DNA from 2 places in the Stenotrophomonas sp. 05N423 genome. Region 1 is predicted to be linked to the other one. Evidence: predicted binding sites of a transcription regulator. Region 1 holds the regulator's gene; the other holds the start of a gene.

Region 1 (11,496 bases):
AGCAGGAGGCGCGCAACGAGCCGGCCGTGGTGCTGGTACCGGGTCCGGTCCGCGCTGCCCTCGCACGGATGGTCCGCCACAGCGTCCCCTCGCTGTCGGTGCTGGCCTACAGCGAGGTCCCGGAAGACAAGCGCCTGAAGCTGGTCGGCACGATCAGCTGAGGTCCGCCTGGAAGCCGGCGGCGTCAAAGAACGGACACCTGATCGGCCACCGCCACAAACGAAGGACGAGGAGCACGCACCGCCATGCACGACACCGCCAACGCCACTGCTCCCACGTCGCACCCGCACACGAATTCCCGGTACTCCAGCATGAAGATCAAACGTTTCGTCGCCGCCGACATGCGCACCGCCATGAACCTGGTGCGCAAGGAACATGGCCCCGATGCCGTCATCCTGTCCAATCGCCGGATCGAGGAAGGCGTCGAGATCGTGGCGGCCGCCCACTACGACGAGACCGCCGTGCAGCGCGCCCTGGAAGCCGCCCGCCCGGCGCCGCCGCCGGCACCCAGGCCGCGCAGCGCCGCCGAGGCGATCATCGCCGCGGTGACCCGCCGCAGGACTCCGGAGCCGGAACCGGTGGTGGCCACCGCCTCGGCCGTGGCCGCCCTCGCCCGCTCGGCGGTCGGCGCCACCGGCCGCTCCATCGACAGCAGCGTCGAACTGGCCCCGGGCAGCCGTTTCTCCTCGCTGCTCAAGCCGCAGCCCAGGCCTGCCGCCGAGCGCATGCCCGAGCTTCCGGAACAGATCTTCGCGACCTTCCCGGCCGCGCTGGACGACACCCCGGTGGTGCCGGCGTTCCGCCCCGAGGGCTTCGCCGTGGCCGAGCCGGCACCGGTCGCCCCGGCGCCGGTCAACCGCGCCCGCTTCCTGATCGATCCGCCGCTGGAGGAACCGGTCGCCGTGGCACCCGTGCCGGCCCCGCGGGTCGAGCCGGCAATGGCGCCCCCTGCCCTGTTTGAAATGGCCCCGCCCCGCCAGATGCCGGTCGAACCGATCGTGCCCGTCGCTCCGGCCGCTGCCGCGACCGTCAATGTTCCGGCGCCCGAGCCGGAAGCCGTTGTCGCCGCGGCCGCGCTGAGCGTGGTCGCCGCGGTGCCGCGTGACGACCGCCAGCTCGCCGAGCTGCGCCAGGAAGTGGCCGGCATGCGCCAGCTGATCGAGCGCGAGATGAACCGCTTCACCGATGAGCGCCTGCGCGGCAGCCCGGTGCGCGCCAACGCGCTGGACCTGATGGACGAGTACGGCTTCGATGCCGGCCTGGCCCGCGACGTGGCGGTGCAGATGCCGGCGGAAACCGACCCGGCGCGGGCCCGCGGACTGATGCTGGGCCTGATCTCCAGGAAGCTGCCGATCGCCCCGGTCGATCCGATCGAAGCCGGCGGCGTGATCGCCCTGGTCGGCCCGACCGGCGCCGGCAAGACCACCACCATCGCCAAGCTGGCCTCGCGCTTCGCCGAGGCCCACGCCGCCCGCGACGTCGCCCTGGTCACCACCGACACCCAGCGCATCGGCGCGCGCGAGCAGCTGTACGGCTTCGGCCGCCAGCTCGGCATCGCCGTGCACGAGGCCAGCAGCGGCACCAACCTCAACCAGCTGCTGGAGCGCCTGGCCGACTACAAGCTGGTGCTGATCGACACCGCCGGGCTGGGCCAGCGCGACCGCGCCCTGACCGCCCAGCTGCAGTGGCTGCGCGCCGCCGGCCAGATCCGCACCCTGCTGGTGCTGCCGGCCAATACCAGCTTCCAGGACATGGACGAGGTGGTCCGCCGCTTCGGTGCGGCCAACCCGCAGGGCCTGGTGCTGACCAAGCTGGACGAGACCGGCCGCTTCGGTTCGGCCCTTTCGGTGGCCGTGGATCACCGTTTGCCGATCACATGGGTGACGGACGGGCAGGATGTGCCGGAAGATCTGCACCGGGCCTCGGCGGCCAATCTCGTGCTTCGCCTTGAAGATTTGCGCCGCGCGGCCGATATGCCCTGCAACCCGGAGTTGAACCATGCCGTCGCGTGAGTACGCCAAGCTGACCAATGCCTTCCCGCTGTCGGCCACCCGCCGCCAGCCCGCAGGCCCCGTGCGCACCATCGCGGTGACCGGCGGCAAGGGCGGCGTGGGCAAGACCAACGTCTCGGCCAATCTGGCCGTGGCGCTGGCCGGCATGGGCAAGCGCACGCTGCTGCTGGACGCCGACCTGGGCCTGGCCAACATCGACGTCATCCTCGGCCTGCAGCCCAAGCACACCCTGGCCGACCTGGTCGCCGGGCGCTGCTCGCTGGAGGACGTCATCATCGAGGGCCCCGACGGCCTGCTGGTGGTGCCGGCCGCGTCCGGCCGCCGGCACATGGCCGAGCTGCAGCCGGCCGAGCACGTCGGCCTGGTCAACGTGTTCTCCGAGCTGGAACGCGACCTGGACGTGATGATCATCGACACCGCGGCCGGCATCACCGACAGCGTGCTGACCTTCTGCCAGGCCGCGCAGGACACCGTGGTGGTGGTCTGCGACGAGCCGGCTTCGATCACCGACGCCTACGCCCTGATCAAGGTGCTCTCGCGCGAGCGCGGGGTGGACCGCATCCAGGTCGTGGCCAACATGGTGCGCGACCCCAACGAAGGCCGCGTGCTGTACGAGAAGCTGGTGCGGGTGTGCGAGAAGTTCCTGGCCGACGTCTCGCTCAATTACCTGGGCTGCGTGCCGCAGGACGACTGGCTGCGCCTGTCGGTGCAGCGCCAGCAGCCGGTGGTGAAGCTGTACCCGTCGGCGCCGGCCGCGCTGGCGCTGCAGGAAATCGCCCGCCGCACCGCCCGCTGGCAGGCGCCGACCGAGCCGCGTGGCGGCGTCGAATTCTTCCTGGAGCGCATCATCCAGCGCGGGGTGGCGACATGAACCCCGCCGCCCATTACCGCGAAGTGCAACGCGCCAGCGCCAACGACTGCATCGCCCGCCATTCGGACCTGGTGCGGCGCATCGCCCACCACCTGGCGGCGCGCCTGCCGGCCAGCGTCGAGATCGACGACCTGATCCAGGCCGGCATGATGGGCCTGATCGAAGCCTCGCGCAGTTACGACGCCGAACAGGGCGCCTCGTTCGAGACCTACGCCTCGATCCGCATCCGCGGCTCGATGATCGACGAGATCCGCCGTGGCGACTGGGTGCCGCGTTCGGTGCACCGGCGCGCCCGCGACGCCGCCGCCACCATCCGCCGCATCGAGCAGACCACCGGCCGCGCCGCCAGCGCGACCGAGGTGGCCGAGGCGATGGAGATGCCGCTGCCCGAATACCTGCGGCTGATCGAGGACGCCGCGCGCGGCCAGGTGCTGAGCCTGGAGTCGCGCATCGAGGACCAGGGCGAGCTCGATACCCCGGCCACCGGCGGCCCGACCCCGCAGCAGGTGCTCGAGCGCAGCCAGTTCGGCGAGGAACTGGGCAAGGCCATCGGCCAGCTGCCCGACCGCGAACAGCTGGTGCTGTCGCTGTACTACGAGCAGGAACTGAACCTGAAGGAGATCGGCGCCGTGCTCGGGGTGAGCGAGTCGCGCGTCTGCCAGATCCACGGCCAGGCCATGCTGCGCCTGCGCGGCCGGCTGAAGATTTTCGAGGCGGCCGACGCCGGCCTCGTCGAACCATGAAGAGGAACACCTTTTGAACAAGAACATGCGGATCCTGATCGTCGACGATTTCTCGACCATGCGGCGCATCGTCAAGAACCTGCTGGGCGACCTGGGCTTCACCAACACCGCCGAGGCCGAAGACGGGCATGCCGCGCTGGCGCTGTTGAACAGCCAGCCGTTCGACTTCGTGGTCACCGACTGGAACATGCCGGTGATGACCGGCATCGAACTGCTCAAGGCGATCCGCGCCGATGCCAAACTCAAGACCCTGCCGGTGCTGATGGTCACCGCCGAGGCCAAGCGCGAGCAGATCATCGAGGCCGCGCAGAACGGCGTGAACGGCTACATCATCAAGCCGTTCACCGCGCAGACCCTGGAAGAGAAACTGGGCAAGATCTTCGAGCGGCTGGGAGCGAGCGCCTGATGGGCACGCCCGGCGAAACCCTGAGCGGGAAATCGGCCTTGGTGCAACGCCTGCAGGATGCGCTGGCGGCGCTGGAAAGCGGCGACGAGAGCGGCCTGCGCCGGGAAATCGATGCGCTGGCGGCGCTGCGCACGCAGCCGATGATGGCCGGCCTGGGCCGGCTTGCGCGCGAGCTGGGCCAGGCGCTGGGCGAACTGCCGACGGTACCCACCGAGGCCGGCGAACTGGACGACGCCTGCGCGCGCCTGGACCACGTGGTCGAGATGACCGAGAAAGCCACCCACCGCACCCTGGACCTGGCCGAGCAGTGCCGCGAGCTGGTCACCGGCCTGCGCGAGGGCAGCCTGCCGACGGTCGAACACGAACAGGCGCTGGACCGCATCCGCCACAACCTCACCGAAATCGCCCTGACCCAGAGCTACCAGGACCTGACCGGGCAGATCATCCGCCGCGTGGTCGGCATCGTGCGCCGCGTGCACGAAGGCTTCGGCGCGCTCGGCCTGCCGCCGCCGGAGGAAGAGGCGCGCAACAGCGGCCTTGCCGGTCCGGCGCTGGAAGGCATCGACCGCCACGCCGTCAGCCAGGACGACGCCGACGACCTGCTCTCCGACCTGGGGCTGTGACGCCATGAGCGCCTTCGCCGACGACATCGCCGCCGATTTCATCCTCGAGGCCCAGGAAATCCTGGATCGCCTCGGCGAACAGCTGGTCGCGCTGGAGCAGTCGCCCCGCGACAACGACCAGCTCAACGCGGTGTTCCGCGGCTTCCACACGCTCAAGGGCGGTGCCGGCTTCCTGGGCATCAACGCGATGGTCGAGCTGTGTCACGCCGCCGAGGAAACCCTGGGCATGGCGCGCTCGGGCAAGGCGGTACTGCAGGCGCACCACTTCGATGCCGCGCAGCAGTCGCTGGACTGGCTGCAGGCCATGCTCGACGCGGTGTCGGCCGGCACCGATCCGCAGCACGCGCCGCCGGCGCTGATCGCGCTGTTCGACGTCGACGTGGCGCCCGCCGCCCCGGCTCCCGTGGCCGCGGCACCGGTCGCGGCCGCCGGCGGCGACATGATCACCGAAGACGAATTCGAGGACCTGCTCGACCAGCTGCACGGCGGCGGCGTGCCCGGCGCCAAGCCGGTGGCCGCCACGGCCTCTTCCAGGGCGGCGGACGACCTCATCTCCGAGGACGAGTTCGAAGCCCTGCTCGACCAGCTGCATGGCACCGCCGCGCCCGGCGCCGCGCCTGCCGCGGCCGCGGCCAGGCCCGCTGCCGCCCGCAAGGGCGGCGACGACCTCATCACCGAGGACGAATTCGAAGCCCTGCTCGACACCCTGCACGGCGGTGCCGCGCCCGGCACGCGGGCATTGCCGGCCTCGCCGGCCGCCCCGCTCCCGGCTGCGCCCGCGCCGCGCGCGGCCACCCCGGCACCCGCTGCGGCCAAGGCCGCGGTCGAGCCCGAGCAGACCGTGCGCGTGGACACCAAGCGCCTGGACGCCATCGTCAACCTGATCGGCGAACTGGTGCTCTCGCGCAACCGGCTCAAGACCCTGCGCGCGCGCCTGAAGGACGAGGAACTCGACCGCGCCGTCTCCACCCTCGACATCGCCACCGCGCGCCTGCAGTCGGCGGTGATGCGCACCCGCATGCAGCCGGTGGGCAAGGTGTTCTCGCGCTTCCCCAAAGTCGCGCGCGATGTCGCCCGCAACCTGAAGAAGGAAGTGGACCTGGAACTGATCGGCGCCGAGACCGAGCTCGACCGCAACCTGGTCGAGGCCCTGGCCGACCCGCTGGTGCATCTGGTCCGCAACGCCATCGACCATGGCGTGGAAATGCCCGAGCTGCGCGAGGCGCAGGGCAAGCCGCGCATGGGCCGGGTACGGCTGTCGGCGCAGCAGGAAGGCGACTACGTCAGCATCGAAGTGCAGGACGACGGCGCCGGCATCGACCCCGAACGCCTGCGCGCCAAGGCCCGCGAGAAAGGCCTGCTGGACCCGGAAGCCGCCGCGCGGCTGAGCAGCGAGGAATGCCTGCACCTGGTGTTCCTGCCCGGCTTCTCGACCAAGCAGGAAGTCACCGACATCTCCGGCCGCGGCGTCGGCATGGACGTGGTGCAGTCGCGCATCCGCGAACTGAGCGGGCAGATCCAGATCCAGTCCGAGCTCGGCCGCGGCAGCCGCTTCCTGATCCGCGTGCCGCTGACCCTGGCGATCCTGCCGACCCTGCTGGTGCAGGCCGGCGAGGACATCTACGCGCTGCCGCTGGCGCGCGTGATGGAAGTGCTGCACGCCCCCCGCACCTCGCTGGGCTGGTTCGACGGCCGCGCCGTGCTCGACCGCAAGTCGCACACGCTGGCGCTGGTGGACCTGCGCCAATGGCTGGACGTGGAACCGGCGCAGTCGGCCCTGCTCACCATCGTCGTGCTGCAGATCGGCGAAGCCCGCTTCGGCCTGGTCGTGGACCAGGTGCGCGGCCGCGAGGAAGTGGTGATCAAGCCGCTGCCCAAGGCGCTGCGCGGGCTGAAGGGCTATGCCGGCGCCACCCTGATCGGCGACGGCCGCATGGCGCTGATCCTGGACGTGGACGGTCTGCGCGGCCAGGACTGATCCTTGCAAGCCCCTCGAATGCTCCTTGCGCCAGCGCAAGGAGCGGGGCGCGATGCGGGGTACGGGGAAGCCCCCCGCGATGCCTGGCCGCACGAGGCTTCGTCCGTACCCTGATCCGCCCTTTCGGGGCACCTTCTTCCGGAGGGAGAAGGAAACCATCCGTTCAAGTCCCCCCCGCAAAAGCCGATACCCGTTAAATGGACAGACTCAGCATCATCGGACTCTTCCTCGCACTGGCCTCGCTGGTGGGCGGAAGCATTCTCAAGGGCGCCGGCCTGGCTTCGCTGTGGTCGCCCGCTGCGTTCGTCATCGTCATCGTCGGCACCGTCGCCTCGATCCTTCTGCATACCTCGCCGGCGATCTTCCGCCACGCCTTCAGGATCGTCCGCTGGGTGGTGCAGCCGCCGGCCAGCGACCGCCAGGCGCTGATCCGGCAGATCGTGGACTGGAGCAACATCGCCCGCCGCCAGGGCCTGCTGGGCCTGGAACCGCAGGTGGACATGCAGGACGACCCGTTCCTGCGCAAGGGCCTGCAGCTGGTGGTGGACGGCGTCGAGCCCGAAGCGATCCGGCACATGCTGGAAATCGAACTCACCGGCCAGGAACACCGCGACCTGGCCGCGGCCAAGGTGTTCGAGGGCATGGGCATCTATGCGCCGACCCTGGGCATCATCGGCGCGGTGCTGGGCCTGATCGCGGTGATGAAGAACCTGGCCGACCCGAGCAAGCTCGGCCACGGCATCGCCGCCGCGTTCACCGCCACCATCTACGGCATCGCCTCGGCCAACCTGCTGTTCCTGCCGGTCTCGGCCAAGCTCAAGAGCGTGATCGCGCACAACAGCCGCGAGCGCGAGATGATCATCGAAGGGCTGATCGCCATCGCCCAGGGCGAGAACCCGCGCAACATCGAAACCAGCCTGGCCGGTTTCGTGGGTTGAACCATGGCCCGTCGCAAGTCCCACGAAGAACACGCCAACCATGAGGCATGGGCCATTCCCTATGCGGACCTGATGACGCTGCTGCTGGCGTTCTTCGTGGTGATGTATGCCATTTCCTCGCTCAACGAAGGCAAGTACCGGGTCATGGCCGATGCCCTGACCACCGCCTTCGGCGGCGCGCCGCGCACCATCAGCCAGGTGCAGGTCGGCAACAAGCAGTTGCAGGGCGGCGGCCACGACAGCCCGGCGGTGATCCACTCGCCCAGCCTGGCCGGCGGTGCGATGGCCGACCCGACCCGGTTGCCGTCGATGGCCTCGCAGATGACCCAGCCGGTATCGCTGCGCGACCGCGAGCAGCTGCAGCGCGCCGAGCGCCAGCTCGGGCAGATCGCCCAGAAACTGACCCAGGCACTGGCGCCACTGGTCAACCAGGGCGTGATCACCGTGCGCCGCACCGAACTGTGGATCGAAGTGGAGATCAACAGCGACATCCTGTTCCGCGCCGGTTCGGCGGCGCTGGACGCAGGTGCGCGGCAGACCCTGGGCAAGCTGGCCGACGTCCTGCAGGACGCCCCCAATGGCGTGCGCGTGGAAGGCCATACCGACAACATGCCGATTGCCACTGCGCAGTACCCGTCCAACTGGGAACTGTCGGCGGCCCGCGCCGCCAGCGTGGTGCACCTGTTCGCCGACCACGGCGTGCAGCCGCAGCGGCTGGCGATGATGGGCTACGGCGAATTCCGCCCACGCGAGAGCAATGCGCAGCTCGAAGGCCGCAACCGCAACCGGCGGGTGATGGTCATCATCCTGGCCGACTCGGCCGCCAGCGCCGATGCGCTGGCAGACGGCACGACCACGGTCGCCGCCGAACACCCCACCCCCGATGCCGCCGGCGCCGATGCGCCCATGCGCGCGTCCGGACCGGCGTTGCCGGCAGCAATTGAAGGAGTGCACTGATGCGTATCTGGGCCATTGCCAACCAGAAGGGCGGCGTCGGCAAGACCACCACCACGCTGGCATTGGGGCGCGGCCTGGCCGCGCTCGGCCACCGCGTTCTGCTGATCGACCTCGACCCGCATGCCTCGCTGACCCGCGCCTTCGGCGTGCCGCTGGACCCGCCGCCGCAGGGCGTGCTGGAACTGTTCGCCACCCCGCCAGGGGAAATCTCCACCCTCGCCCTCGGCGGCGCCATCCCCGGGCTGGACTACCTGTGCGCGCAGGCCGCGCTGGCCACCCTGGAACGGCGCAGCGCCAACCAGCCGGGGCTGGGCCTGGCGCTGCAGCACGCGCTGGCCCAGCACGGGCAGCGCCACGACTACATCCTGCTCGACTGCGCGCCGACCCTGGGCCTGCTGATGATCAACGCGCTGGCCGCCGCCGACCGCCTGATCATCCCCACCCAGGCCGAACCGCTGGCGCTGCACGGCCTGGAAGGCATGGTGCGGACCGGGCAGATGGTGGAACGCTCGCGCGGCCGTCCGCTGCCGGTGTCGATCCTGCCGACCCTGTTCGACCGCCGTACCCGTACCGGCAACGAAACCCTCAAGCTGATGCAGGACCGCTACGGCGAGCGCGTGTGGGAAGACGCGATCCCGGTCGATACACGCATCAGCAGCCCGGCCACGCTCACCGCCCCGGCCCATGACGACAACTACCCCGGCCGTGGCCTGTCGGCCTACCGGCGGGCGCTGGAGTGGCTGTGCGCCGAAGATGCCGCACAGCTGGAGCGCGCGGCATGAGCGGCGTGGACATGCTGGACGACTACCTGGGCGAACTGCTGCTCGACGCGATCCCGGTCCCAGTGGCGCCTGCACCTGCCCCTACGGTCGCCGTGACGGCACCGCCGGCCAGGCCGGTTGAAGTGGAAGCCGCTGCTGCCCCGCCGCCACCCGCAACCGTGGCAGCCGAGGTCGTCGCACCGGTCGTTCCAGCTCCCGCCCCGGCACCCGTGTCGCCGCGTCCCGTCGTCGAAGCCGCCCCGGCGGTTGCCGAGCCGGAACCCGCACACCGCGCCGCGGCTGCGCCAGCCGTACCGGCCGGCAACAATGTCTGGGCCGCGCTGCAGGCGCAGGCGCGCGAGCCGCACCAGCCCCAGCGCCGCGCCAGCGAACGCGCATCGCGCTGGCTGCGCCTGCGCTGCGGCGTGCAGGCCTATGCGCTGGAACTGCTCAAGGTGCAGGAAGTCGTGCTGCCGGTGCCGCTGCTGGGCCTGCGCGGCACTTCCGCGGCGATGCTGGGCATCATGAACCTGCGCGGCCAGGTGGTACCGGTCATCGATCTCGGCCTTCACCTGGGGTTCGCCGCGGTCGGCGAGGACAGCCTGACCCGCATCGTCGTGCTCGAGGAAAGGGGCGAAGTCCTGGGCCTGCGCGTGTCCGCGGTGGAGGACGTGGCCAACCTGACCGAGTCGCAGATCGAACCCCCCGACACCGCCCGCATCTGCCAGATCTCCAACACCCTGTTCCGCGGCGTGGCCCGCATCGGCCAGCAGCCGATGATCCTGCTCGACGCCTCCGAACTGCTGCAGTGCGAGCGCTGAAGACCGGCCTGCGCGGGTGCGGGACAACCCCCGCACCGCACTTGGCCGGCAGGTCCGGGGACGGCGCAGTCGCGGCATCCGCGCGGGTCTTCTCCCGTTCCCGGCGCTTCTCCGTCCGTCCCTGCCATTCCGCTTACCCGTTCACAGAATCGAGCGCCGTTCTTCACGTCGCTAAAGAACCCTGCGCGGTTGCCGTTAACTGGTCCAGTACCGTCTCTCCGGAGCAACGATGAGCACTGTGGCACTGGCGCAGGACCTGGGCATCGAGTCCACCAGCGAGCTGAAGCAACACCTGGCCCCGCACCTGGGCCGGAACGACGCGTTGCGCGTGGATGCCAGCCAGGTAGGCCGCGTGCATACCGCCGCCATCCAGGTGCTGTGCGCCTTCGTCCTGGCCCGCCGCCAGGCCGGCCACGCCACCGTCTTCGACGACGCTACCGATACCTTCCGCGACGCCGCGCGCCTGCTCGGCGTCCTCCAGACCCTCGGTCTGGACGCAACCCCTGACAAATCGAATTCTGTGGAGAACGTTGCATGAGCGCTCGAATCCTGGTGGTGGACGACTCGGCGTCGATGCGCCAGATGGTGGCCTTCGCCCTCACCTCGGCCGGTTATTCCGTCGAGGAAGCCGAAGACGGCGCCGTCGCCCTCGGCCGTGCCAAGGGCGCCAAGTTCAACGCGGTGGTCACCGACGTGAACATGCCGAACATGGACGGCATCTCGCTGATCCGCGAGCTGCGCCAGCTGCCGGACTACAAGTTCACCCCGATGCTGATGCTGACCACCGAGTCGGCCGCCGACAAGAAATCCGAAGGCAAGGCCGCCGGTGCCACCGGCTGGCTGGTCAAGCCGTTCAACCCGGAACAGCTGGTCGCCACCGTCCAGAAAGTCCTGGGCTGATCGCCCACCCCACTGCCCCCGAACCCTGACCGGATAGCGCGCCGATGAGCATGGACCTGCAACGTTTCCACGCCACCTTCTTCGAGGAAAGCCGCGAAGGGCTGGACGCCATGGAGGCCGGGCTACTGGCCCTGGAGGACGGGCAGCAGGATCCGGAGATCATCAACTCGGTGTTCCGCGCCGCGCATTCGATCAAGGGCGGCGCCGGCACCTTCGGCTTCGAGGCCATCGCCGGCCTGACCCACGTGCTGGAAACGCTGCTCGACGAGCTGCGCGCCGGCAAGCGGGCACTGGAGAGCGCCGCGGTCGATGCCATGCTGTCCTCGGTGGACGTGCTGCGCGCCCTGCTGCGCGAGGCCGAACACGGCCAGACCGCCGATCCGGCGGCCGTCGCCGCGGTAAAGGCGCGCCTGGAAGCGGTGCTGTCCGGCGACGCCGCCGCGCCGGTCGCGGCGAAGCAGGAAGAAGCCACGGCCGAACCGGAAG
Region 2 (11,496 bases), on a different contig from region 1:
CAGCATGGGCGTGGACAGCAACAACAGGAACAGCGCGGGCAGGTACAGCCAGAAGGTCCAATGCATTCGGTCGCTTGGGTAGTGGAAACGGAAGGCGCCTCGACGCGGGGGAGGAGCGGCGCGATCCACAGGCCCATGTCAGGCTCATGAAACGTGGATGACAGAAATCATGCACAGACAAACCTGACTGAAATGTTTGCTGGAAACGGCACAGTGCGCGGCATGTTGCTGCCGGCATTCCATGTGTCGCGTTGCGTCCTGAAAGCGCCGTGGCGCGGTGCGTCGCATCCGGTGACGGCGCGATCCGCACTGCCATCGATTCAGATGTATGGGCCCACGTGTGACGGATATGGCCGGTTTGCCGGCACTTTTGCGCTCGTGCAGCGCCGGTGATGCTCAGCGGTGCCCGCGTTCCTCGCGCGCACGCGCACGGGTGCGCCGGTCGAACAGCAGCGCACTGAGGATCAGGCCCAGGCCGATGACTACGCCGATCAGGAACAGCAGCATCGCGAACGCCGGATAGCCGAACAGCGAGAAGCGGCTGGGAACGCGCATCAGCAGGGCCGAGGACAGCAGCAGCGCGGCGGTGATCAGGCCGGCGGCGATGCGGTTGGCGACCTTCTGGATGTTCTCCATCAGCCGCGATTCCTCCAGCCCGGTGACCTTCATCTGCAGTCGGTTCTCGGCGACCAGGCTGAGGATGTCGGACATGCGCCGCGGCCCGGTACGCAGCAGCTGCTGCAGTTCCATCGCTTCGCTGGCGAGGTTGGCGACCGACAACGATTTGACCAGGCGCGCGCGCATCACGTGCTGCAGCTGGCGTTCGACTACCTGGCGCGTGTCCAGCGCCGGCGCCAGCAGCCGGCACGCGCCTTCCAGGTTGAGCAGCGCCTTGCCGAGCAGGCTCAGTTCCGGCGGCGTGCGCAGGTTGCAGGCGGTGGCGATGCGCACGATCTCCAGCACCACGCGGCCCTCGGACAGGGTGTCGTTGGCGGCGTAGCGCGCGATCATCTGCCCGGTCAGGCGCAGGTAGCGCTCCTCGTCGTAATCCTCCAGGCGCGTGCTGATACCGATGATCTCGTCGGCCACTTCCTCGCCGCGCCCGTCCACGGCGGCGAACAGCACCTTGAGCAGGCGCTCGCGCAGGCGCGGCGGCACGTGCGCGACCATGCCCAGGTCGAACACCGCCAGGCGCTGGTCGCCGGTCACGCGCAGGTTGCCGGGGTGCGGGTCGGCGTGGATCTCGCCATGCACGAAGATCTGGTCGAGATAGCCGCGCACCAGCGCCGCGGCCAACGGCAGCATCGACTGCTCGGTACGTCGTACCGGCGGAATCGCGTCCACGCGCACGCCATGCACCAGCTCCATGGTCAGCACCCGCCGCCGGCACAGGTCCCACAGCGGCTGCGGCACCCATAGTTCCGGATAGGGCGCCAGGTGCTGGCCGAAGCGCGACAGGTTGGTGGCCTCGGCTTCGTAGTCCAGTTCCATGCGCAGGGTCGTGGCGAACTCGTCCAGCCAGTCGGCGAAGCGCACGCGGCGGCCGACGCGGGTGAGGTGGTCGGCGGCGCTGGCGAAGCTGCGCAGCACGGCGATGTCCGAGCGCAGCTGGGCGGCGACCTCGGGCTTCTGCACCTTGATCGCCACCTCGCGGCCGTCGTGCAGCACGGCGCGGTGCACCTGGGCGATGGAGGCGCAGCCCAGCGGCTCGGGGTCGAACAGGGCGAACAGCTTGCCGACCGGCGCGCCGAGTTCTTCCTCGATCACCGCGCGGATCTGTTCCACGGGGATGGGCGCGACCTGTTCCTGCATGCGCTCCAGCGCGGCCACGTACTCCAGCGGGATCATGTCCGGCCGCGTGGACAGTACCTGGCCGAGCTTGACGAAGGTGGTGCCCAGCGCTTCCAGGTCGGAGACGAACTGCGCCGGGTCGGCATCGTCGGGAAGCTTCGTGTTGCGCGGCAGTTCGCCGTCCAGCTGCAGGCCGGAGAAGACTCCTGAGTTGCGGTAACGCAGCAGCAGCCGCAGGATCTGCTGGCGCCTGCTCATGCTGCCGACGGTCGTGGGAGCGGCCGGATCGTGTTTCGCTGCAGTCAAGGCGTTCTCCCGCACGGCATGATCGGGCAGTGTCACCGCCCGGCGGTGGTCGGCGGGTGAATGCAGGCGGCCATGTCGCTCCGGCCCGCGATGCGGGACAATCCACGCATTCCCCAAGCGCCCACGGTGCCTCATGGCTGGAGCCGGCCTGTTCGCCCTGCTCGACGATATCGCGACCCTGCTCGACGACGTTTCCATCCTGACCAAGGTCGCGGCCAAGAAGACCGCTGGCGTACTCGGCGACGACCTGGCGCTCAACGCGCAGCAGGTCACCGGCGTCAGCGCCGCGCGCGAACTGCCGGTGGTATGGGCGGTGGCCAAGGGGTCGCTGCTCAACAAGGCGATCCTGGTGCCGGCGGCCCTGGCGATCAGCGCATGGCTGCCCTGGGCGATCACGCCCTTGATGATGCTCGGCGGCGCCTTCCTCTGCTATGAGGGCGTGGAGAAACTGGCGCACAGATTCCTCCATGGCAAGGAGGACGAGCAGCGGCATACGGAGCGCGTACAGGCGCTCGCCGACGCCGACGTGGACATGGTCGCCTGGGAAAAGGACAAGGTGCGCGGCGCGATCCGCACCGACTTCATCCTTTCAGCCGAGATCATCGTGCTGTCGCTGGGCGTGGTGGCGCACGTGCCGTTCCTGCAGCGCGTGCTGGTGCTGGCGGCCATCGCGCTGGCGATGACCGTGTTCGTCTACGGGCTGGTGGCCGGCATCGTCAAGCTCGACGACATCGGCCTGTGGCTGATGCGTCGCGGCCGGGCTGCGGCCGCGTTGGGCCGCGCCATCCTGCGCGCGATGCCGTGGCTGATGCGCGGCCTGTCGATCGCCGGGACCGCGGCGATGTTCCTGGTCGGTGGCGGCATCCTCGTGCACGCGATACCGGCCCTGCACCACCTCGTGGTGGGCTGGATCCCCTCGCCGTCCTGGGAGATGGCGGCCAACGCACTCGGCAGCGTGGTGGTGGGTATCCTCGCCGGCACGCTGGTGCTGGCGGCGGTGATGCTGGTGCAGCGCCTGCGCGGTGGCAAGCCGGCGCATTGAGCGGCGTCCGTCATTCGTGTCGGGCATCCATCCAGTGCCGGTGGCAGCCTGGCCTTTTGCGTCTGGCTGCGATCCGCAGAAAAAGCGATCGCCGGGCAGGTAGCCTGATGGTCGAAGCAGAGCATGACTGCGCGGATGGGGGCGTGGAGATCCGGGCGGTTTTGTCGGCGCGGATCACTCGATAGATCCGGATATGTCCGTGCGCCATGTGCTCATTGCGCACGGTGATGGGGGGATGGAGCGTGCAGGGGGCCGGATGTCCTGTCTGCGATTCCGCTGGTCGCACCGAGAAGGGTGGATGCGTCGCTGTCAGCTCTGACAGTTGCATGCACGCATGTATTCCGGCTCAAATCCCTGGATTCGCGGCGCATGGATGCCGTGTCGTGCGTGCCGACCCGGATGGATGCCGGCGTGTTGTATCGATCATCAGACAAGGGGAAATGATGCTGAAGCTGTCTTCCTGCGCCCTGGGCGTAGCGCTCTCGTTCGCGTTGATGCCGGCGGCGTACGCCACGGGCGGGCCTCCGGCGCTGCCGCGCGCCGTGACGGCCGGGCCGTGCGTCGAGGGCATCTGCGAGTACCGCCTGCCAAACGGCCTGCGGGTGCTGCTGTTCCCCGATGCGAGCAAGCCCACCGTCACCGTCAACCTGGTCTATGGCGTGGGCTCGATGCAGGAGAACTACGGCGAGACCGGCATGGCGCACCTGCTGGAGCACCTGCTGTTCAAGGGCACGCCCAGGCACCCGGACATCCCCGGCGAGATGCAGCAGCGCGGGGTGAACAAGAACGCCACCACCTCGCTGGACCGCACCAACTATTTCGCTTCATTCCCGGCCAACGACGACACGCTGGACTGGCTGCTGGCGCTGGAAGCGGACCGCATGATCAATTCCAACGTCGCCAAGGCCGACCTGGATAGCGAGATGACCGTCGTCCGCAACGAGATGGAAGCCGGCGACAACAATCCCGCCGGCGTGCTGATGAAGCGCATGCGCTCGGTCGCCTACGACTGGCACAACTACGCCAACCTGCCCATCGGCGCGCGTTCGGACGTGGAGAACGTGCCGATCGGCAACCTGCAGGCGTTCTACCGCACCTGGTACCAGCCGGACAACGCGCTGCTGATCGTGGCCGGCCGCATCGACGCCGACAAGGCGCTGGCGCGCGTCGCCGCGCATTTCGGGCCGCTGAAGAAACCGGCGCGCGTGCTGCCGGCGTTCCATACCGTCGAGCCGACACAGGACGGCGAGCGCGAGGTGACGGTGCGCCGCACTGGCGACCTGTCGCTGGTGGCCGCCACCTACCACGTGCCGGCGCTGGCGCAGGCCGACAGCGCGGCGCTGGCGGTGCTGGGCAACGTGCTCGGGCATACACCCAGCGGGCGCCTGCACAAGGTGCTGGTGGAAACCAAGCTGGCGGCGGGTGCGGGGGCCGGCAGCGGGAGCATGCGCGATCCGGGGCTGTTCAACGTGATCGCGGTGTTGCCCAAGGACGGCGACGCCGGCAAGGCCGAGGCCGAGCTGCTCCGGCAGGCCGAGGCCGTCGTGGCCCGGCCGGTGACCGAGGAGGAGGTGGACGCGGCGAAACAGCGCATCGCCAACGACCAGGAAAACCTGCTCAACAACGTCAACGCGGTGGCGATGGCGTTGTCGGAGTACCAGGCGGCCGGCGATTGGCGCCTGCTGTTCGTGCAGCGCGATGCCATCGCCAGGGTGACGGCCGCGGACGTCAACCGGGTGGCCGCGGCCTACCTGAAGCCGAGCAACCGCACGCTCGGCCGGTTCGTGCCCACCGACGCGCCGGACCGCGCCGAGGTTCCCGCCGCGCCGGCGATCGCCAGCGTGGTCGACGGCTACACTGGCCGGGCGGCGGTGGAAGCGGGCGAGACGTTCGAGGCGACGCCGCAGAACATCGCCGCGCGCACGCAGACGTTCACGCTGGGCGATGGCCTGAAGGTGTCGCTGCTGCCGCGCCGGACCCGCGGGCAGACGGTCACGGTCAATGCCAGTTTCGATTTCGGCAACGAACAGGCGGTCACCGGGCGCGACACCGCCGCGCAATGGGTGGGCTCGATGCTGCTGCGGGGCGCCGCAGGGCAGAGTTACGAGCAGTTGGTCGCCCGTTTCGATGCGCTCAAGACCGCGGCGTCGATCAGCGGCAGCCTGCAGGGCGCGCAGATCCACCTTGCCGGCAAGCGCGAAACCCTGGCCGAGGCGCTGGCGCTGGCCGCGCAGGTGCTGCGCCAGCCGGACTTCCCGCAGGACCAGTTCGAGCAGCTGCGCCTGCAGACCATCACCGGCATCGAGGCGCAGCGCAAGGAGCCGGGCATGCAGGCGTCGATGGCGATGGCGACGTACTTCGATCCGTGGCCGGTGGGCCATCCGTTGCATGCCGATTCGCTCGACGAGTCCCTGGCCAAGCTCAAGGCGCTGAAGCTGGAAGACCTGCGCGCCTGGCACCGTGATTTCTACGGTACCGCCAGCGGCCAGATCAGCGTGGTGGGCGACTTCGATCCCGAAGCGGTGAAGACGCAGCTGCAGGAACTGTTCGCCGGCTGGAAGTCGCCGGTGCCGTATGCGCCCATCGCCACCCGTTACCAGCCGCGCGCCGCGCACCGCGAAAGCTTCACCACGCCGGACAAGCCCAACGCGGTGCTGCTGGCGCGGCAGAACGTATCGCTCAACGTGGCCGACGCCGACATGCCGGCGCTGAGCATCGCCGTGGACATCCTGGGCGGCGACCCGCTCAAGTCGCGCCTGGCCGACCGCATCCGCCAGCGCGAAGGCCTGAGCTACGGCGTGAGCGCCGGCCTGCGCGCGGATGACAGCCGCATCGGCCGCGACGACAACGGCAGCCTCACCGTGCAGGCCATCGCCGCGCCGGAGAACATGGGCAAGGTCGAGACCGCATTGCGCGAGGAACTGGCGCGGCTGGTCGCCGATGGCGTGACTGCGCAGGAAGTGCGCGATGCCGTCGCCGCGCGCATCGTGCAGCGCGAACAGTCGCGCGCCAGCGATGCCGCGGTGGCCGGCCTGCTGCAGGGCCTGCTCGACTACGACCGCACCATGTCGTTCGTGATCGAGCGCGATGCGGCCTACCAGGCGCTGACGGTCGAGCAGGTCAACGCCGCCATCCGCAGGCACCTCAAGCCGGACAGCCTGAGCGTGTTCGTGGCCGGCGACTTCAAGTAAGCGGATGCCGGGGCGGCCGCGTGCCGCCCCGGTCGTATCGATGCATGCGCGCCCGTATCGGCCCGGGCAGCGCCGACGCCGGTGCTAGTCGGCGTTGCCCACCCGGTCGCGACCGGCCTGCTTGGCCGCGTAGAGCGCGCGGTCGGCGCGCTGCAGCAGGGCGTCGGCGGATTCGCCCGGGCGCCATTGCGCGATGCCGGCGCTGAAGCGGACGTGCACGCGCTGGCCTTCGTGCAGGAACGGGCGGTGGGCGAGGGCTTCCTGCAGGCGCCGCAGCTGTGCGTCGGCCTGGTCCTGCGGCATGCCGGGCAGGACCAGAACGAATTCGTCGCCGCCCAGGCGCGCGACCTGGCCGTGGCTGCCCAGGCGCGTCTGCGCGGTGGCCACCAGGTGGCGCAATGCGTGGTCGCCGCCGGCATGGCCGTAGTCGGCATTGGTCTGGCTGAAATGGTCCAGGTCCAGCATGGCGATGCTGAGCTGCGCCTGCGCGCCGCCCATCGCGTCGGCGAGTAGTTCCTGCAGCCCGCGCCGGTTCAGGGCGCCGGTCAGCGGATCGGTACGCAGCTGGCTGCCGGCTTCCTCCAGCTCGCGTTCGAGCTGCTGCACGCGCTGTTCGGCGGCCAGCGCTTCGGCGCGCGCGCTGGCCAGGCGGTCGCGCGCGCGCAGGGCCTGCGACTGCAGGCGGGCGGTGTCCTGCAGCACGTTCTGCAGCAACTGGCCGAGGTCGGCGAGGCTGCGCGCCTGGCGCACGGCGACCGCGTAACTGGCGATGCGGTCGTGGTACTCGCCGGTCTCCGAGGCCATGCCGTCCACCTGCTCGACGAAATCGACCATCAGGTCGCGCATCGCCGCCTTGGATTCCTCGAGGCCCTGCTTGAGCACGCCCTGCCGGTAGATCACCTCGCGCAGGTCATTGCGGGTGCGCTCCAGCGAGGTGCGGTCCAGCGGCCCGACGAGCATCTGCCGCACGTTGCCGATCTGGCCATGCAGCCAGCTGCCGCCATCGATCAGCTCGGCGATGTTCTGCAGCAGCAGGTCGAACAGGTTCAGCAGCAGGTCGTGCTGTTCGTGCAGCACGTCGTTGCGCACGCCGACCTGGTGGCAGAGTTCGCGCAGGTGCTGCTCCACCGGCTCCAGCGATTGCCCGGACTGCCAGCCGCGCAGTTCCTCGCCCATGCGCCGGGCCTGGGTTTCCAGCTCCGGCGCCTGCTGCAGCAGGCTGGACAGCACCGCGCCGAGGGTGTTGCGCAACATGTCGCGCAGGCGCTCGGCCTCGCTGTTGCCGGCGTGTGCGGGTTCCAGTTCGATGGTGCGGATGTACTTGTCGATCAGCTGGCGAAGCAGGCGACCGTAACGTTCCCACTCCTGGCGGTCGTAGGCGCTCTGCAGCAGGCGGCCGAGGTCGCCCAGTTCGCCGGGCAGGCTGGACATGCCCTGGGCGAAGGCGTGCAGCAGCGCTTCCGGCGCATGCGCGTGGGTGAACATCCGTTGCAGCGGCGCCGCGCCGTGGCCGTGGGACGCGCCCGTCGGTGCGGGTGCAGGTGTGCCGGGGGCGGATGCCGGTGCCTCGGCCATGGCCTGGCGGCGTGACAGGATGCGCCCCAGTCCGGCAGGCTTGGGGGGCGGTGTGTCGGTGCTGTCGGCCATCGCGGGGCGGTTCCGGGCGGGAGGCGCGGCCGGGCCGCGGGCGGGGATCGATGCCCCCATTATCGGCATGGCAGGAGCCGGCTTGAACAGCCGGGCGAAGGAGGAACGGGATGCGCGTATTGCTGGCCGGGGCCACCGGACTGGTCGGATCACAGGTGCTGCAGCGGTTGCTGGCCGACGCGCGCTGCACGGCCGTCGTCGCACCGGGGCGCAGGGCGTTGGCCTTGCAGGATCCGCGCCTGCTCAGTCCGCTGCTGGACTTCGACCGCCTGCCGGCGGAGGTGCCCTGGTGGCAGGTGGACGCGGCGATCTGCGCGCTGGGTTCGACCCTGAAGCAGGCCGGCTCGCGCCAGGCCTTCCAGCGCATCGACCACGGCTATCCGCTGGCCATCGCGCGCGCCGTGCGCGCCCATGGCTGCACGGTCTTCGCCTTGAACTCGGCGATGGGCGCCAATCCGGGCTCGCCGTTCTTCTACAACCGGGTCAAGGGCGAACTGGAGCAGGACCTGCGCATGCTGGAATTCGCGTCGCTGGCGCTGGTGCGGCCGGGGCTGATCGGCGGCGAGCGCGCCGAACCGCGCCCCGGCGAGCGTGCCGCCGCACGGGTACTGGGGGCATTGGCGCCGGTGCTGCCGCGCGCGTGGCGCATCAACCCGGCCGGGCATATCGCCGATGCGCTGGTCGAAGCGGCGCTGGCGCCGCGGCCGGGCGTGCAGGTGATAGGTTCGGCACTGCTGGCGTAGGCGCGGCGCGAGGGCGGGCCAGTGGCGGCTGCGACGCCTGTCGGCTGCCCCCGGCGCGGGATGCGCTCAGGCCGGCAGCGACTGGCCGCCATCCACCGCCAGCACCTGCCCGGTGATCCAGCGGGCAGCGGGCGAACACAGGAACACCGCGGCCGCAGCCACGTCGTCGGCATCGCCGAAGCCGCCGAACGGAATCCGGTCGCGGATGCGTTCGTACAGCGCCGGCTCGGACGTGCGGCGCTGCTCCCACAGCCCGCCGGGAAACGCGATGGAGCCGGGGGCGATGGCATTGACGCGGATGCGCTCGCGCGCCAGTTCGGTGGCCAGGGTGACGGTGTAGTAGTCCAGCGCCGCCTTGGCGGTGGAATAGGCGGCCGCGCGCGGTGTCGGCACGCGGCCGTTGATCGAGCTGACGTTGAGGATGGCCGGTGCCGCGCTGCGCCGCAGGTGCGGCAGCGCGAAACGGTTGGTGCGCACGGCGGCCATCAGGTCGACGTCGAAGCCGGCCTGCCAGCTGGCGTCGTCGTTGCCGTTGCCGAACCCCGAGGCGTTGTTGACGACGATGTCGATGCCGCCCAGCGCGGTGGCGGCCGCGTCGACCCAGGCTTCGATCTGCGCCGGATCGGCCAGGTCGCAGGCCTGCACGTGTACATGGGCGCCGCCGGCTTCCAGCGTTTCCTGCGCGCGCCGCAGGCCGTCGGCACCCCGCGCGCACAGGCCCAGCCGCGCGCCCTGCCGGGCGAATGCGCCGGCAATGGCCAGGCCGATGCCGCGGCTGCCGCCGGCGATCAGGACACGGGCACCGGCCAGGTCGGGAAGGGACATTCTCGGACTCCGTCGGAGGGAAAGGCGGACATTGTCGCCGCAACGACCCGCGCTCATTCCCAGGCGTTGGCGGGCTGCCCCTGGTCGGGATGGTGCATGCGCACCACGCAGAAACGGTGGCCGGTGGGCGCTTCCATCACCCACCAGCGCTTGACGAAGCCGATGCGGCGTGCGCCCAGGGCTTCGAGCCGGTCGGCTTCGGCATCGATGTCGTCGGCCTCGATATCCAGGTGCACGCGCGAGGGGTGGCCGACGCGCTGCACTTCCACGTGCAGGCCGCCGGGCGCGCCGAGCAGTTCGGCGTACTGCGCGCCATCGGCGTCGGTCTCGGCGGGGCGGGACGGCAGCCCGAGCGCGGCGCTCCAGAACGTGGCGGCGGTGTCGCTGTCGGTGTCCTGGCAATCGATGATGAAGCCGGCCAGACGGCTGCGATGGGCCATGGGAGCGCTCCTGCGGTGGGAACGGCGAGCCTAGGCCCGCGTCGGGGAAGCGCGCGTGGACGCCGTTGCACGGGCCGGTGCGCCAAGGTGCCATGCGGCGCCGCACAGGGCGCCGTAGACCAGCCACTCGGCCAGCCGTTGCAGCAGGCCGCGCCAGGGCTGCAGTTCCGGTGCTGCCATCAGCACGAACAGCAGCAGCCATGTCACCGCCAGCGCGATCCACAGCAGGCGGAAGCCGATGCGCAGGCGTGGCGCGGTCGCCAACAGCAGCAGGCCCAGTGCGGTTCCGCCGTACGTGAACACGCCCAGCAGGGTATGCAGCTGCTGGCTGGCGCTGCCGCCCGTCGGGCAGCCGAGATCGCAGGGCGCCAGTGCCGAGCCGATCCAGGCCAGCGGCTCGCACAGCAGCAGCCAGTAGCCGAACCGGCTGGCGCCGCCGACCGGCGCGAAGCGCGCGGTGGCCACCAGCAGCCAGGCCGCGATCAGCCCCACCGGGACGAAACCAGCCAGGCTGATCAGCCGTGCATGCGTGCTGCCGCTGGCGCCCAGTTCGCTGATGTACTGCGTCAGGTGCGAATAGCCAGGCTTGAGCAGCGCGCCGCCGAACAGCATGCCGAGGTAGACCAGGGCGAACAGCACGACGATCCGGCGGGGATGGTGCATGGCGGCTTCCGGGTGCGAGGGTTGCGCCGGATCAGCGCGGGGCGTTGGCAAGAAACAGTTCGACCTTGCCACAGGACGGACAGGCGTGCAGGTCGAATTCCTCGCGGTTCACCAGCAGCTCGCCGATGCCGCCAAGCAGGAACGGCATGGCCTGCGAGCCCTCATGGAAGCGCTTGCGGCCGGCGAACACCATGGGCGTGCCGGGGCAACGCAGGCAGTGGAGCAGGCGCGGCGGCCAGGCCAGCGGATCGGCGTTGTCGGGCCGGAAGGCCGGGTCCGCGCTGCCGTCGGCGCGCGTGCCGCATTTCCAGCATTGCTCGAAACCGTCTTCGTTGCTTTCCCTGCAGTCCGGGCAGATCCAATGGGTCATGGCGGTATTGGGTAGAGACGATTCCGCATCGTAGCTCGACCGGGCTTCGCCGCGATGGCCGGAGTTTCAATCGATGCGCTTCCCGGCAGCCCCGGGCCGGCGACACGAAGACCGCCACCGCGGAGCGCGGCAAAAAAGGAATCGCCTGGAGCGATTCCCGACATCGCTTGTCGATGGCCCGCAGGGTTGCCGCCAGGGAGGGCGGCAACAAAGGAATCGCCTGGAGCGATTCCTGACATCGCTTGTCGATGGCCCGCAGGGTTGCCGCCAGGGAGGGCGGCAACAAAAAAAGCCCGCATCGCTGCGGGCTCAAGTCTTGCTGCAAAACGGTTGCCGTGCGGCGGTCAGTTCGGCCGGGCCAGGTCGTCGATCAGCACGCGCAGGAAGCGTGCGGCCTCGCCGCCGGTGCAGGCGCGGTGGTCGAAGGTGACCGACAGCGGGATGACCTTGTGGGTTTCCACGCCGCCCATCACCGGCG

The links. The regulator FliA, encoded in region 1, starts transcription of late flagellar genes. The targets are predictions, from matches to a motif close to TAAAGTTTNNCNNNCNNNGGCCGATAA.
Region 2: a site for FliA is predicted at 8,037-8,063, ahead of AC1DGW_RS07765 (GGDEF domain-containing protein). Genes of this name have one in related genera too.

What each region holds. Positions count from the first base shown of each region.
Region 1 covers NZ_JBFTMV010000012.1:95,692-107,187, forward strand. Annotated here, with positions in the region: gene flhA (flagellar biosynthesis protein FlhA) at 1-161, shown strand, start outside; gene flhF (flagellar biosynthesis protein FlhF) at 312-2,012, shown strand; gene AC1DGW_RS16060 (MinD/ParA family protein) at 1,999-2,883, shown strand; gene AC1DGW_RS16065 (RNA polymerase sigma factor FliA) at 2,880-3,626, shown strand; gene cheY (chemotaxis response regulator CheY) at 3,640-4,032, shown strand; gene AC1DGW_RS16075 (protein phosphatase CheZ) at 4,032-4,655, shown strand; gene AC1DGW_RS16080 (chemotaxis protein CheA) at 4,660-6,633, shown strand; gene AC1DGW_RS16085 (flagellar motor protein) at 6,831-7,571, shown strand; gene motD (flagellar motor protein MotD) at 7,575-8,528, shown strand; gene AC1DGW_RS16095 (ParA family protein) at 8,528-9,310, shown strand; partial or broken gene AC1DGW_RS16100 (chemotaxis protein CheW) at 9,328-10,110, shown strand; gene AC1DGW_RS16105 (STAS domain-containing protein) at 10,340-10,648, shown strand; gene AC1DGW_RS16110 (response regulator) at 10,645-11,010, shown strand; gene AC1DGW_RS16115 (chemotaxis protein CheA) at 11,055-11,496, shown strand, end outside.
Region 2 covers NZ_JBFTMV010000003.1:290,487-301,982, reverse strand. Annotated here, with positions in the region: gene AC1DGW_RS07785 (phosphoglycerol transferase I) at 1-66, opposite strand, end outside; gene AC1DGW_RS07780 (ABC1 kinase family protein) at 397-2,049, opposite strand; gene AC1DGW_RS07775 (DUF808 domain-containing protein) at 2,231-3,139, shown strand; gene AC1DGW_RS07770 (M16 family metallopeptidase) at 3,583-6,330, shown strand; gene AC1DGW_RS07765 (GGDEF domain-containing protein) at 6,415-7,977, opposite strand; gene AC1DGW_RS07760 (Rossmann-fold NAD(P)-binding domain-containing protein) at 8,088-8,720, shown strand; gene AC1DGW_RS07755 (SDR family NAD(P)-dependent oxidoreductase) at 8,787-9,545, opposite strand; gene AC1DGW_RS07750 (VOC family protein) at 9,599-9,985, opposite strand; gene AC1DGW_RS07745 (DUF998 domain-containing protein) at 10,016-10,648, opposite strand; gene AC1DGW_RS07740 (hypothetical protein) at 10,680-11,018, opposite strand; gene AC1DGW_RS07735 (dihydrolipoamide acetyltransferase family protein) at 11,363-11,496, opposite strand, start outside.